2 regions of the Arthrobacter sp. Y3225209 genome follow, and region 1 is predicted to be linked to the other one. Evidence: riboswitches for the same ligand, from Rfam matches in the RefSeq annotation. Region 1 holds a riboswitch; the other holds the start of a gene.
The links. A riboswitch is a leader RNA that binds a small molecule or an ion and turns the genes downstream of it on or off. The one in region 1 is predicted to bind cyclic di-AMP.
Positions count from the first base shown of each region.

Region 2: it holds a riboswitch for cyclic di-AMP, as region 1 does, so the genes downstream of both, AC5RVB_RS04470 (LysM peptidoglycan-binding domain-containing protein) here and AC5RVB_RS03770 (M23 family metallopeptidase) in region 1, are expected to answer to the same signal.

Region 1 is NZ_JBNHFW010000003.1:198,281-206,070, reverse strand. Features, by position in the region: gene AC5RVB_RS03775 (metal-dependent transcriptional regulator) at 200-898, shown strand; cyclic di-AMP (ydaO/yuaA leader) riboswitch at 990-1,179, shown strand; gene AC5RVB_RS03770 (M23 family metallopeptidase) at 1,183-1,953, shown strand; cyclic di-AMP (ydaO/yuaA leader) riboswitch at 2,079-2,236, shown strand; gene AC5RVB_RS03765 (NlpC/P60 family protein) at 2,240-3,043, shown strand; gene AC5RVB_RS03760 (NlpC/P60 family protein) at 3,071-3,859, shown strand; gene AC5RVB_RS03755 (HNH endonuclease) at 4,209-4,709, shown strand; gene mobA (molybdenum cofactor guanylyltransferase) at 4,709-5,407, shown strand; gene AC5RVB_RS03745 (DUF6457 domain-containing protein) at 5,359-5,646, shown strand; gene AC5RVB_RS03740 (molybdopterin molybdotransferase MoeA) at 5,643-6,941, shown strand; gene fdhD (formate dehydrogenase accessory sulfurtransferase FdhD) at 6,987-7,790, shown strand, end outside.
Region 2 is NZ_JBNHFW010000004.1:119,764-127,553, forward strand. Features, by position in the region: gene AC5RVB_RS04445 (glycosyltransferase family 2 protein) at 1-476, opposite strand, end outside; gene AC5RVB_RS04450 (YeeE/YedE family protein) at 718-1,770, shown strand; gene AC5RVB_RS04455 (sulfurtransferase TusA family protein) at 1,842-2,069, shown strand; partial or broken gene ligD (non-homologous end-joining DNA ligase) at 2,164-3,185, opposite strand; gene AC5RVB_RS04465 (MFS transporter) at 3,224-4,444, opposite strand; cyclic di-AMP (ydaO/yuaA leader) riboswitch at 4,866-5,012, shown strand; gene AC5RVB_RS04470 (LysM peptidoglycan-binding domain-containing protein) at 5,018-5,917, shown strand; gene AC5RVB_RS04475 (response regulator) at 6,015-6,689, opposite strand; gene AC5RVB_RS04480 (ATP-binding protein) at 6,686-7,790, opposite strand, start outside.

The sequences.
Region 1 (7,790 bases):
AGCGTGTCAGGGGAAAGCGCGTATGCAATTCCATTCTGCCGCACCCTCCTCCACCGGACGATTTATGACCCCGGCCACGGGAGGATGTGCTGCAGGCCGGGCAATTTACGGGGCGTCGGGCGAATAGGCTAACGTGTTGGCGTACACCCGGGGCAGCGGTATGTTGTCCTCCTTTCTTCCTTAGTAGGAGCGGCCCGTCATGACGGATCTCATTGACACCACTGAGATGTACCTCAGGACCATCCTGGAACTGGAAGAGGAAAACATTGTTGCCCTGCGGGCGCGGATTGCCGAACGGCTGCGCCACTCAGGCCCCACCGTGTCCCAGACAGTTGGGCGGATGGAGCGCGACGGCCTGGTGGTGGTCGCGGGAACCCGCAGGCTGGAGCTGACCGAACTCGGCCGGCGCCGTGCCACGGAGGTCATGCGGAAGCACCGGCTGGCCGAACGCCTGCTGGCCGATGTGATCGGCCTTGACTGGGCCTACGTCCACGACGAGGCCTGCCGGTGGGAGCATGTCATGAGTGAACGGGTGGAACGGCGGCTCTACGAGCTGCTGGGACGCCCCACCGAATCCCCCTACGGCAACCCCATCCCGGGCCTGGAAGCGATCGGCGGCGTAGCCTCGGAGGTCTTCAGTTCAGGAGTCAATGACCTGGTCTCCATGGTCGCTGAAGCTGTGCCGGGCGCCCCGCTGAAGCTGGTCCGCCTGGCCGAGCCCATCCAGGTGGAGCCCGAACTGCTGTCCCAGCTGGACGAAGCAGGCCTGCGGCCCGGCGCCCGGATCACCGCGGAAGAAGTGGGCGGGTATATCTCAGTCCGTGTGCCCGGCATTGAAGGGGCCCTGGAACTGCCTGCGGAGGTTGCGGCGCACGTCTTCGTGTCCCACGCCGGGTAACGGAATGGTCACTTTTGTGGCGTTTACCCTATAGTGAGTTCCTGACGTTGAAACACCATCGTTATCCGGTCCGTCCGCCGAGCCCTGCCAGCGGACCGGAGTACCAACCGTTCAGGCAGGGGCGGAGGACCCACTTTCCGGCAGCACAGCTGCCTTGGGGTGAAGCCTTCCGGACGCCGACAGCCGTGCACGCCCAGCCGCCTGCACGCCGCCGGACCGGAGGCCGAGTTTCTCTACTCGAATCCGACAGCTAACTTCGTAGGCGATCCAAGAGAGGGAATTACTTGTCGAAGCATGCTGCTTCGGGCCGGCGCCGTGCGTCTGCTCCTGTTACGCCTGCGCGTCAGCGCAACTCAACGTCCTCCGGCCGCCGGCGGGCTGAAACCAAGACCATCTCCGTTGGGGGAGCCGCCCAGAAGGTTGCCATTACCGCTGCCACGTCGGGCCTGATCCTCACCGCGGCCCTGCCGACGACGGCGGCTGCCGGGGACCCCGCAGTGCAGCCGGAACCGGTTGCAGCGACAAGTACGCCAGTACAGGCTGACCCGAATGCCAATGTCGGCTTCGCCCGGGCAGGTTTGAGCAGCGCCTTCGATCCGGACGCCAAACTCGCCTCGGTTACGGTTGCTGCCGGCAGCACGGTGGTTCCCGCCGCCGCCAAGGGCACACTCTCCACTCCGCTGGACGCCGCCCTGATCGAAACCTCCGGGTTCGGACACCGCGTCAGCCCCATCACCGGTGAAGCCGGCGAAATGCATAATGGCCAGGACTTCGCTGCAGCCTGCGGCACCGCCGTAAATGCCGCTGCCTCCGGCACGGTCGTTTTTGCCGGCTGGCACCCCTATGGCGGGGGCAACCGTGTGGTGATTGACCACGGCAACGGCGTAGAGACCACGTACAACCACCTGTCCAGCGCAGCAGTCACCGTGGGTACCGAAATCAAGCGCGGACACCTGGTGGGCGCAAGCGGAACCACTGGCGCTTCCACCGGCTGCCACCTGCATTTTGAGGTCGTAGTTAACGGCGAAGTAGTCGACCCGCGGGACTGGTTGTAACCGGACGAATATCGTTTCGTGATCGGAACGTGACATAGAGCAAATGTTGCTGTACGCTCGTCCTCGTGCCTGATTCGCCAACGATCGGGCACCTTCGAACAGATCGCCGAGCTCTGCCACTGTTTGAAGTCCGTTCGCAGAATCGCATGGCAGAGGCGGGGGAACCAATTTCGGGTTTCGAAAGAAACCCTTGGGGTTAAGTTGCAAAGGCCATTAGGCCGGGCAACCGGGTGACTCCCATCCGAATCCGACAGCTCACCTCGTAGGCATTGGGAGAGGCAAACTTGTGTCATCACACGCTCATGGCCGCCGTCGCGCTGCCACCGTACAGACCAACCCGATCACCGCGCTATCCAAGGCAGTCAGCTCCAACGCCGGTACCGTAGGCCGCCAGGCCGCCGTCGTAGTAGCAGCATCCGGCCTCGTGCTGGCTGCAGGACTTCCTGCACAGGCTTCCTCCGTCAACACGGACCGCCAGGCACTTGAGGCAACCACCCTGAACTTCGTGGACGGCAGCGTCACCGCTCCCGCCAACGCCCCCTTCGCTCTGCAGCTGGCCGCTACCGCCGGTTCCATCGATGGATCCGAATACCGCGCACAGGTTGCAGCAGAAGAAGCAGCAGCAACCGCAGCAGCCGAGCAGGCAGCTGCACAGGCTGCCCAGGCAGCACAGACCGCCGCTGCAGCAACCGCACCCGCAGCTGCCCCGGCCGCTGCCGGTGCCGCCGTTATGACGGCTTCCTCCACTCCTGCCGCACCCGCACCGGAAACCGCTGCTCCCAGCAACGTCGGCGCGGCCCTGGTCGCCTCGGCCTACGGCCAGATCGGCGTTGCCCAGGATTGCACCGCCATGGTTGAAAACGCACTGCGCTCCGTCGGCAAGTCCGTCGGCGATCTGGCCCCGGGCCAGTTCTTCCAGTTCGGCGCAGTTGTCGGCAGCCCGCAGCCCGGCGATCTGGTCATCACCGGTGGCCACGTCGCGATCTACGTCGGCAACGGCCAGGTCATCAGCGGCGGGCTGAACGGTATGAACACCGGCCTGCACAGCCTCTCCGACCTGCCGGGCGCCAGCTTCGTCCGGGTCAGCTAAGCCCAGTTTTTCGAGAGCCGGAGAATCATGACCTCGACAACTGAGCGCGCCCGCCACCGGGCGCCGGTGGAACGCACCACTACGCTGAACGCACTCGCCGGTGCCGTGAGCGCCAACGCAGGAACAGTGGGCCGCCAGGCCGCTGTTATTGCCGCGGCCTCGGGGCTGGTACTGACAACCGGCGTTGCCGCCAATGCCTCCGGTGCGGAGACCCTGCGCGATGTCCGCACCAGCAACCTGAACCTTTCCGCGGCCCAGCCCGTCCAGGTACCGGAGACCATTCAGGTCTCCTTCGAACGGGACGGGATCAACGGTGTGATCACCGCTCCCGAGCCTGTGCCGGCCGAGACGCCCACGCTGACCGTACAGGCCCAGGAAGTAGTTCCCGCCACGGCCAACACCAATGCCCAGGGCGGCGCCGCCACCGGTGCCGCAACTGCAGCACCGGCCGCGGCAACCCCGTCACCGGCACCGGAAGTTCCTTCCGGAGTTGGCGCAACCATCGCGGCCGCAGCTTACGCCCAGCTTGGCGTCAGCCAGGACTGCACCATGCTGGCCACCAATTCGCTGGCTGCCGCAGGCATCAACTTCCACGGATGGCCGGCCGGCTACCTGTCCCTTGGACGGACGGTCAGTGCAGCCGAGGCCATGCCCGGAGACCTGATCTACTACGCCGACGGCGGCATGGGCATGGCCCACATTGCCGTCTACGTAGGCGGCGGACAGGCAGTACACGGCGGGTTCAACGGAAACAGCACAGTGGTTGCTCCGGCGGAGCTTGGCTCCGGCGGCGTTTACATCCGCGTAGGCGGCTAATACCCCTGCACATCAACGCACTGCCTGAGTGCGGGGCGTGAGTTTGTAAGACAGTCTGTAAGACCACGGCAAGGCTCCTCCTTCGGGGGGAGCCTTCCGGCTTTAATCCATTCCTTTTAACCCGCCCGGCCCGTCTAACCCCTCCGGCCCTTTGATACACCCGCACCCCGCCGTCGTCGCTGGGGCGGGGAAGCGGAGCGGGGGAGTGGTGTGTCCGCCGGGGTTTTGCGCGTGAAAATGGCCAAGTTGCGAATCCCGGCATACTCTTGCATAGACAATCCGAAGTGCCGTTTGCGGAACGGTGTCTTGTACTCACCGGTTCGTGGGCGGCAGATGAAGAGGTATGTGCATGCGCACTCTCGTTCTGAATGCTGGATACGAACCGCTGGCCGTGATTACCTTCCGCCGGGCCCTGGTACTGGTCCTCAACGGAAAGGCAAGCGTGGTAGCCGAGAGCGGTGAACCCGTGGCCGGGCCAAATGAGATTTTTCCCCGGCCCTCCGTGATCCTGCTGCACCGTTATGTGAAAATTCCCTACCGCGAGGGCACTGTTGCCACCCGCCGGGGAGTACTGCGCCGGGATAACCATGAATGCGCTTATTGCGGCAAGGCTGCGGCGACGGTGGACCACGTAGTGCCCCGCTCCCGCGGCGGAGATGACAGCTGGGAGAATCTCGTAGCCTGCTGCCTGCGCTGCAACAACACCAAAGGGGATAAGACCCTGGCGCAACTCGGGTGGCAGCTGCGCATTTCGCCCAAGGCGCCCTGCGGCGCCCGCTGTCAGATCCGTGAACTGGAACGGCCGTCCCCGCAATGGGACCCCTTCCTGCAGAATGACACGGCTGCCTGATGCCCGGACCCCCGGATCACGCGGCAATTATCCTGGCCGGCGGCCGCTCCAGCCGCCTGGGCGGTGTGCCCAAGGCACTATTGCTGGCGGACGGTAAAACGCTGCTGGAAACCACCCTTGCCGCGGTGCCCGACGCGCGGCCGGTATACGTCGCCGGTCCGCCTGAGCTGGCCCCGCTCCTGGCCCGGTCTGCACCGGAGGCGGTGCTGGTCCGTGAAGAACCCGCCTTCGGCGGACCGGCAGCAGCAGTGGCGGCCGGCATCCTGGCCATGACCGATCCGCCCGAATGGACGCTGGTGCTGGCCTGCGACATGCCCGGTATCGCGGCCGCCGTAGAGACACTGCTGTGCTCAGCGACGGGATCCGAGAGCCTGCTGGCGGTGGACGCCGAGGGATATATGCAGCCACTTGCAGGGATCTACCGTACGGCGGACCTGCTCTCCGCAGTGAATGTTCCTGCGCCCGGACAGCTGACAAACATGTCGATGAAGGGGCTGCTTGCTAGGGTGCAATGGAGGGGTGTGCAGGTTTCCCCCATGAGTACGGCCGATGTTGACACCTGGGCGGACGCGACGTCCCTGGGTGTGAGCGCCACGGACATGCAGCAGCACAGCCTGCGGCATGGACCCAGCGAAGCGAAGGAGCACGAATGGCAAGCCAGCAGGAACAACTCGAAGCATGGAGCGGCAGGTTGCTGAGGGCCCTTGAGCTCGAAGGCACTCCGGTGGAGGTTTCCGCCGTCCTCGACCTCGCGGCAGCCGCGGCACATAGCGTGGTGCGTCCGGCGGCGCCGTTGACCACCTTCATCGCGGGTTACGCTGCGGGCATGGCAGCAGGCAGCGGCCAGGCGGATGACGCGGTGGCCATGCGTTCGGCGATGGCGGTGGCGGCCGGCGAATGCGCCGGCGCAGCTGCAGAGAAAGGGGGAATGGAATGAGTGAACCCTCGGTTCCTGTCATCCTCCCCGTGCAGCCCAACGCGTCCTGGGCCCAGGCCCGGCATGCCGCGTACGCCGCAGCCCGTCCGTTGCCCTATGAGACGGTACCCCTGGACGAAGCCCTGGGGCGGATCCTCGCGCTGGAAACCGCTGCGCTGCAGCCCGTGCCGCATTACGCCTCGGCGGCCATGGACGGGTGGGCTGTGGCCGGCCCGCCGCCCTGGACGGTCATCACCACCAAGGAACCGGAAGTAGAGCGCTGGCAGATTCACCGCGAATCCGGGCGCCGGGCACTGCAGCCCGGCGAGGCCGTGGCCATCCTTACGGGCGGACTCATCCCAGAGGGCGCGGATTCGGTGCTGCGTTCGGAAAGCGGTACGGTGTCCGGCGATGAAGTGCCGGTGCTGACGCTGAATGACCGTGCGGAAGGCGTCCAGCCCCGGCAGGGTGAACACATCCGTCCGGCCGGCGAGGAAGCATCGGCAGGCGAAACCACCATCCCGGCAGGGAAGCTGCTGAATCCTGCGCACATCGCCCTGGCCGCCGTCTGCGGGCACGATACCCTCCCCGTACTGCGCTCCCCGCGGGTTTCCCTGCTGCTGACCGGCGACGAGGTGATCGAAGCGGGGCTGCCTGAACCGGGCCAGGTCCGGGACACGTTCGGGCCGCAGCTGCCGCAGCTAATCACCATGCTTGGCGGACGGGTGGACGTGGTGCGGCGCCTGCCGGACCGGCTCGAGGAGGTAGTGGCCGCACTCAGCAGCGAGGAGGCCAATGACGAACTCTCCATTGCAATGTCCTCCGGGGACGTGCTGATCACCACCGGTGCCACGGGGCGCTCCGAGGCAGACCATCTGCGCCGGGCCCTGGAGGAAGTGGACGCCGAGCTGCTGATCGACGGCATTGCCATGCGGCCGGGACATCCCACCATGCTGGCAAGGCTGAGGGACGGCAGGCTGCTGGTGGCGCTGCCTGGCAACCCCCTGGCTGCGATGATGGCGGTCTTCACACTGGTTCAGCCGCTGCTGGACGGGCTGCGCGGCGCACCGATTTCCCGTGAGCGGCATGTGCTGGCGGGAGTGGACCTGGAGCCGCTGCCGGGCAGGACGCGCCTGGTTCCGTGCACCATCCAGGAGGACCGGGCCATGCCCTCGCCGTATTTCCGCTCCGGCATGCTCCGTGGGCTGGCTGAAGCCGATGCAGTGATGGTGGTCCCCGCGGAGGGCTGCATCCGTGACCAGGCGGTTATGGCCCTTCCACTGCCGTGGCAGGTCAACCAGGCCCCCGCGGGCTAGGGCCGGCACGCAAACGCAACAGGTACTACTGCACAGGGAGGCATTATGGGACGGGTTACCCAACGAGGACGGGTTACGCGGTTCCGGCTGGACGGACATACCGGCACCCGCGAGGACGTGCTGGCGGGGGAGGAGCCGCTGGAAATACGGCTGAACGGCACCTCCTTTACCGTCACGATGCGCACCCCTGGCGACGACTTCGATCTGGTGGCCGGTTTCCTGGTCTCCGAAGGAGTGATCTGGGAGCCCGGCCAGCTCATCAGCCTGCGCTACTGCGCAGGGGTGGATGAGGAAGGGAAACAGACCTTCAACGTTGTCGACGTCCAGCTGCGTCCCGGTACCGCGCTGCCGGACACCGGCATGGAGCGGCACGTCTATACCTCCAGCTCATGCGGGATCTGCGGCACAGCCTCCATTGAGGCCGTGCGTAAGTCCTCGCACTTTGACGCCGCGGGTGACAACGTCAGGCTGCCCCTGCAGATGCTGGCGGAGCTGCCGGACCGGCTGCGGGAGGGACAGAAAGTCTTCGACCGCACCGGTGGCGTACATGCAGCCGGACTGTTCAGCGCGGAGGGTGAGCTGTTGTGCCTGCGCGAGGACGTGGGCAGGCACAACGCCGTAGACAAGGTGGTTGGATGGGCGCTGCGGGCAGGAATGCTTCCCCTGCGCGGCGCCGTACTCCAGGTCTCCGGACGGGCATCCTTTGAACTGGTGCAGAAGGCCCAGCTCGCCGGCATTCCCGTATTGGCCGCCGTCAGCGCACCGTCCGCCCTCTCCGTAGAGCTGGCCAAGGATGCAGGGATGACCCTGATCGGCTTCAGCAGGGGCAGTTCCCTGAACTGCTATTCC
Region 2 (7,790 bases), on a different contig from region 1:
CCGAAGTTGGAGCCGAAGAGCGGCGGATGTCCCATCAGCAGGTTCATTGACCAGCGGTAGCCGCCGATGTACAGGTTCCGTGCAATCCACAGGATCACCGGAGCGGCTCCGTAGAAATCCCCGGGGCCGGTCACCGCTGTGTCCTTGCCGGCCGCCAGCAGGGCAGTCTCCAGCTGGGCAAGCCAGCGCGGTGGCGGAACCGAATCTGCGTCGATCCGGGTCAGCCATTCACCGGCGGCCTCGTCGAAGCCGCGGAAGGTTGCTGCGGCAACACCGACACTGTCCTCCCGGACCCGGCGGACCCCGAAGGCCCGGCAGACGTCCGCGGTCCGGTCGGTGCTGGCGTTGTCCACCACCAGGATTTCATCCGGGGCACGGGTCTGCTCTGCCAGGCCCCGCAGGCACGCGGCGAGCATGGGGGCATCGTTTCGGCAAGGAATCACCACCGAGATGGTCGGCATCGCATCCCGTTCCACGGTTGGATGTACAGGGTCCTGCCCTCCGATCATCGCACCGCCCACCCGTGGCGGCCATGCATCCGTTCCTGCCTGCCCACCCGGACGGCAAAGAAAGCCGGCGGATGTCCAGCCGTTCCGTAACCCGGCTTCATGCCCGGTCACATGGCGCCACACTCATTGAGGGCCGGGGCCGGCCCGCACTAGCGTTGCTCAACTGCGGCGGGATAGGCCGCAGTTCGTCTTCTCAGGAGTGCTTTACATGCTAATTTCAGGCCTGCTGGTGGGGGTGGCCCTCGGTTTCGTTATGCAGCGGGGGCGCTTCTGCGTTACCGGCGCGTTCCGTGACATCTGGGTGACCCGCAATACGCGGTGGCTGACCGCTTTCCTGGTGGTGGTGGCTGTTCAGAGTGTGGGCGTCTTCGCCCTCGACGCAGCCGGAGTCATCACGCTCCATGGCGATGCCTTTCCCTGGCTCGCCACTATCGTGGGCGGCTTCATCTTTGGCTTCGCCATCGTCCTGGCCGGCGGCTGCGCCACCGGAACCTACTACCGGGCAGGTGAAGGCCTGGTGGGCAGCTGGCTTGCCCTGATTACCTATGCCCTCTTCGCCGCCATCATGAAGACGGGACCGCTGGCCGGGTTCAACACGGCCATGCGCTCAGTGACCGTGGAACAAAGCAACTTTTACACCGTCCTGGGTGTTTCTCCGTGGCTGTTTGTCGCCGTACTGGTTGCCGCCGTCGCGCTGGCGGTCCGGCATCACCTGAACAAGCCCCGCATCGCCATGGCCGCCCTGCCACCTTCCAAAACCGGCCTGGCACACCTGTTGTTCGAGAAGCCGTGGAATGCCTTCGCCACCGCGGTGGTCATCGGCATTATTGCCATTGCCGCCTGGCCGCTCAGCTGGGCCACGGGCCGCGAAGACGGTCTGGGCATCACCACACCCTCCTCCAAGCTTGTTGGCTATTTGGTGACCGGTGACGCCGAGCTGGTGGACTGGGGCGTGTTCCTGGTTGTCGGCATCCTCCTTGGCTCCTTCATTGCCGCTAAGGGCAGCGGAGAATTCCGGGTCAGGGTGCCGGACGCCGCCACCGTCATAAAAAGCCTGGGCGGAGGCGCGCTGATGGGCATTGGCGCCGCACTGGCCGGCGGGTGCACCATCGGCAACGCCATGGTGCAGACGGCGCAGTTCAGCTTCCAGGGCTGGACAGCCCTGGTCTTTATGATCCTGGGCACCGGCCTGGCCGCGAAGCTGACCATCATGAACCGCCGGCAGGCACCCGCAGCTGCGCGCGTACCGGCGGGAGTATGACCTCCGCTGCCCCACCCGCAGCCGTTTCATTCATCCATCCACCCGAAACCCCACCACAAAGGAGTCACACCGTGGCAAAAGTAACCCTGGAAACCAACGGATCCGTCTGCCCCTTCCCTCTGGTTGAAGCCAAGGAGGCCATGAAAACCATGACTGCGGGCGATGAGCTGGTCATCAACTTCGACTGCACCCAGGCCACGGACGCCATCCCCCGCTGGGCGGCCGAAAGCGGCTACCCGGTCACGGACTTCTCCAAGACCGGTCCGGCGGAGTGGTCCATTACGGTCGCAAAGGCGTAGCCCGTCCCGCGCAGGCCCGCAGCGGATTCCGGCGCCGCCGGAGTCTGCCGGGGGCACCTGGCCGGGGAGGAAACCCGGCCCGGGTACGGGTCCGTCAGTCCTTGCGGCGGGCCCGGCTGGGCTGGACCCGGGGCGGCTCCCCGGCATCTTGGGATAGTCCGGCGGGAAGGGCAGCTCGCCCAGCCCGTTGGCCAGGTCCCGCTCCCACCAGCCCAGCAGCACGTCGATGGAGCCGGGCCGTGCATACATGTCGGCCCACGGATCCCCTACCGTACGCAGCCGCTCGGGAATTGTGGCAATGGTGAAGTCACCCGGATGCACCTGTTCGAGTTCTTCCCAGCTGATCGGGCAGGAGACGGGGGCATCCGGGAGGGCGCGCGGGCTGTAGGCCCCTGCCATGGTCCGGTCCCGGTTGGCCTGGTTGAAATCCACGAATACACGCCGGCCGCGCTCTTCCTTCCACCATGCGGTGGTCACCTTCTCCGGCATCCTCCGCTCTACCTCCCGCGCTGCGGCAATGACGGCATGGCGGACATCCTGGAACTCATGCTCCGGCCGGATCGGGGCAAAGAGGTGGATGCCGCGGTTGCCGGAGGTCTTGATATACCCCTCCAGACCCGCCTCGGCGAGGATGGAGCGCAGTTCCAGCGCGGCCGGGACGGCGTCGTCGAAGTCCGTGCCCGGCTGGGGGTCCAGATCGATGCGCAGCTGATCAGGATTGTCCGTATTCTCCGCCCGCGAGGGCCAGGGGTGGAACACCACTGTGTTCATCTGCACCGCCCAGACCGCGGCCGCCGGCTCATCCAGCACCACCTGCGGGTGGGACCGGGCACTGGGATAGGTCACCGTAACCCCGCGCATCCACTCCGGCATGCCCCGGGGCGGATTCTTCGAGAAGAACACTTCCCCCTCGATTCCTTCGGGGAAACGCTCAAGGGAGACCGGCCGGTCCCCGTTGGCCCGAATAAAGGCTTCACCCACGTCCGCCATGTAGCGCGCCAGATCGAGCTTGGTGATCCCCGGGACGGGCCAGAGCACCCGTCCGGGACTTGAAATCCGTATCTCGCGTTCCCCGTCCGGACCGGGAACCGTCAGTGTTTCCGCCTCGCGTGCCATGGGCCTGCTCCCCTCGCTTGTGGAACGAGGGTACCCCGTCAGGCGGCGGGCGTGTCCTGAGCCACGAAGGCGGTATGGTCCGGCCGCCGGTCCTTGCGGCCGTGGACAAAGTAGTACAGCACCGTATTGCCCAGCAGCACCGCAGCGAGGACCCAGTACATGCCGTGGAACCCGCTCAGCGGCAGCAGCACTCCCAGCAGGAGCGGGCCCAGACCCACCCCGGCGTCCATAAAGATGAAGAACGTGGACGTGGCCAGGCCAATCCGTGCCGGTGCGGCCATGCCCACTGCGATGGCCTGGGCGCACGGCATCAGGGCACCGAAGCCGAACCCGACGAAGACGCCGGCCACGGCCATGACAGTGTCATTGGGGGCGTATGCAAGGAGCGCCAGGCCGGCGGCGAAGGAGAGAAGCGTGGGGTAGACCACGGCGTTGTCTCCGTGGCGGTCCTGGATCCGGCCAACGAAGAGCCGCGATACCAGCACCACCCCGGCATAGACCACAAAGAAGAGGCTTGCCCCGAGGACCAGGCCCTCCGTCTGGGCGTAGGAGTTCAGGAAGGAAAGGATGCCCGCGTAGGCGGCACCGGCAATGAACATTACCGAGGCAATGGGAAGCACGGACACATAGAGGATGTCGCTCAGGTGCATGCGCCACTTGTTCTTCAGTTCCTCCGGGCCCGGCGTGCGCTCGGGCAGCCGCAGCACCAGGGAGAGGATCAGGGCGACGGCGGCGCAGGCGGCAGCAAACAGGAAAAGCGCACGGTAGCTGGCCGAGTCCACCAGGAGCACGGCCAGGAACGGCCCGACGGCGGTGGCCAGGGTGGTGGAGATGCCGAAGTATCCGGTGCCTTCCCCGCGCCGGTGGGCGGGGATAAGCCCCATAACCGAGGCTGAGAGGCTGGTGCTGGCGGCACCGAAGGCGGCGCCGTGGAGCAGCCTCACTGCCAGCAGCACGCCCAGGTTCGAGGCCGGGATGTAGAGCACCGAAGCGGCTACGAAAACTGCGAGGCTGGCGATCAGCATGCGCCGGCGGCCAACGAAATCAAGGAACTTTCCGGCAAAGACCCGGGCGGCAAGAGCGCCGATCACAAACGAACCGGAGGCAAAGCCGGCGGCGCTGTCCGACGCGGCGAACTCCTGCACCGCGTAGAGCGCCATGGTGGTCATCAGCAGGTAAAAAACGAGGGAAATGAACAGGTTCGTGACAATCGCCAGCACGAATCCCCTGGTCCATAGTTTCTGGCTGCTGCCTGACACTCGCGTTACTCCTGTGCATCGTTGAGGCTGCCCTCGATTGAAAGGTAGCCTAAGTATCTTATGCAGGAGAGCTGGCGTACCGGCAACCCAGATCCGCCAGGGAGAGCGACTTCACATTTTTTGTCTGCGGAACGGCGGTGTATCCCTGGCATCACGTGCACCATATACAACATCCGTTATGCGCCCCCGGCGCCGGACAACAGTCAGGCCTGAAAAATCGGCGGGAACAGTGTGACGGCATGGCATTGGATGGCATTGCTGGGGCCGGAGTGACTAGCACATCGAGGCGCCACTCACACGCTGCAGAGAACCGGATCACTAAATGGTTATCCAACCGTAACCATCTTGTACGGTTATTTCCATGCCGCTCTGAACGCGGCTCCCCCGGACTAGTTACCTAGCTCTGCCGCTTATCCGGGGTCCACAGAACGCACCATCACGGCAGGGGCGGGGGAACCAATAACGGGTTCCACGAATCCTTGGGGTTAAGTCGCCGGATTCACTCCGATGACCGGGTGTCTCCCATCCGCATCCGACAGCTCACCTCGCAGGTATCGGGAGAGGTAAATCAACATGTCATTCAATAAGAACCGTGGACGTCACCGTGCCGAGACCGCCGGCGTTTGGTCCACCATCTCACAGACCACCGTCAGCCGCGGACGGACCATCGGCAGCACCGCAGCCGTTGTAGCCGCCGGATCCGGCCTGATGCTCGGAATGGCCGCACCGGCCTCCGCAGGCGTCGTAGCGAACGACAACTACACGCCGACCCAGGCTGCAGCTCCGGCCGCACCGGTCGCAGCCCCCGTGGCTGAAGCCGCTCCCGTTGCCGCTCCGGCAGCCGCCAGCACCACCCACACCGTTCAGTCCGGTGACACCCTGGGCGCCATTGCCGCCAACTACGGCGTCAGCCTGGACAGTGTCTTCGCCCTGAACGGCCTGTCCATGGCATCGATCATCTACCCCGGCGACGTCATTACCGTCTCCGGCGAGGCAGCAGCCGCACCGGCTGCCCTGGATTACGCTGCCGCCACCTACACCACCGAGGCCTACGCCGCACCGGTTGCCCCTGCTGCCGCGGACAACGGCATCATCAGCACCCAGGCCACTTCGGTTACCCCGGCCCCGGCTCCCGCCGCCGCTGCTGCCACCGGCAGCAACGCCACCATGCTGGCATCGGCGTACTCGCAGCTGGGCGCCGCCCAGGACTGCACCGTCCTGGTTGAGGTTGCCCTGCGCGCCGCCGGCCACTCCGTGGGCGACCTTGCCCCCGCACAGCTGGCTGCCTACGGCACCCAGGTCTCCACTCCGGAGCCCGGTGACATGGTCTACTACGCCGACGGCGGCATGGGCCTGGCCCACATTGCCATCTACATCGGCAACGGCGAGGCCATCCACAGCGGCTGGAACGGCAACCAGACCGTGGTCCAGTCCGTCAACGTCGGCTCCGGCCCCGTGTTCTACCGCGCATAAGGCTTAGCGGCCCGTCCGCGCACGGCAATCCTGCCGTAGCTACGCAAAAGCGTCCGTTCCCTGAAGGGGGACGGACTCTTTTGCGTTTCCAGCGCCGTTACGGCACAAACCGGTACCCCATGCCGTGCTCGGTCAGCAGATGCTCGGGACACCCGGGGTCTACCTCCAGTTTGCGGCGCAGCTGCCCGATGTACAGCCGCAGGTAGCCCGTATCGGTGGTGCCCGGCCCCCAGACGTCGTGCAGGAGGGTATCCCGCGTCACCAACATGCCCGGGTGTGCCAGGAGGGCCGCCAGCAGGCGCCATTCAGTAGGCGTAAGGCGGATGTCGGACCCGTCCGGCAGCCGGATAATCCGCCGGGCAGCCAGATCGACACGCACCGAGCCGAAGGATATTTCGCTCGGCCCTGCCGCGGCCGGTGTCCGGCGGGACAGGGCACGGATGCGGGCCAGCAACTCCTCGGTGGAGAAGGGCTTCGTCACATAGTCGTCAGCGCCGAGGTCCAGTGCACGGACCTTGTCCGCAGGATCCATCCGGCCGGATACCACCAGGATGGGCACCGCGCTCCAGCCGCGGACCGCCTCAATGACATCCATCCCGCTCAACCCGGGCATGCCCAGGTCCAGGACCAGCAGGTCAGGATGGGTATCCACGGTTTTACGGATGGCTGCACTGCCGCTCTCGGCGGTCACCACCTCGTACCCGTACGCGGCGAGCGTGATGCGCAGGGCGCGCAGTATCTGTGTATCGTCGTCGGCCAGCAGGATTCTCATCGGGCCCCCACCGGCAGGCCGCCTGCCCCGGCGGACACACGGTCCGCGGCAGGCAGGGAAAGGACCATGGTCAGCCCGCCGCCGGGTGTGTCTTCGGCCTCCAGGGTTCCGCCCATACCTTCAGTGAATCCCTTCGCCAGAGCCAGTCCCAGCCCCAGGCCGGTTTGATTGTCCGTGTCGCCCAGCCGTTGGAACGGCGTGAAGATGTCCGGTTGCCGTGGTTCCGGGACACCGGGGCCCGAGTCTATGACACGGATTTCCACCCGTCCGGAAAACTCGCTCACGGCCAGCACGGCTCTGGCCGACTCCGGGCTGAACCGCACGGCGTTAGCCAGGAGATTGACCAGCACACGCTGCAGCAGCACCGGATCGGCAAGGACATTCCGGCCGTCCACAGGAATCCCGAGTTCCACCTCGGCCGGGCCCAGGTCCAGTTCCTCCAGTGCCGGCAGCACGGCATCGGCAACATTCAGCGGCTCCAGGTTTACCCCGACCACCCCCGCCTGCAGCCGGCTGACGTCCAGCAGGCTGGTCACCAGCGTGGAAAGGGACGCGAGTGATTCCTCGGCAGTGGCAAGCAGCTCGCTGCGGTCCTGCTCGGACCAGGTGACGTCCGTGGCCCGCAGTCCGGTAACCGCGGCGGTGGCCGCCGTCAGCGGCCGGCGCAGGTCGTGTCCGACGGCGGCCAGCAACGCCGTGCGTACCTTGTCCGCCTCGGCCAGGGACCCGAGCCCGCGGGCCGTCTCGGTCAGTTCCCGGTGCTCCAGTGCCGCTTCCAGCTGGGCGGTGATCACCGCCAGCAGCCGGCGGTCCGAAGCCGCCAGTTCACGCCCCCACAGATCCAGGAAGGCGCGCTCCCCCACCGGCAGCCGGGTGAAGGCCGGGTCCCCCGGCGGGAGATCTGCCGGCCAGTCGCCGTCGGCGTACAGGTCCATGCCGTCCGCCCTCAGCCGCGCCGCGCCCAGGGTAAACGCCTCACGGGTGCGCCCCACCAGGGCGGCCAGGGCATCCTCACCCCGCAGCACGCTGCCCGCGACCGAAGCCAGCAGTTCGGATTCCGACGCCGACCGCCGGGCGGTGCGGGCACGGCGCGCCGCCGCA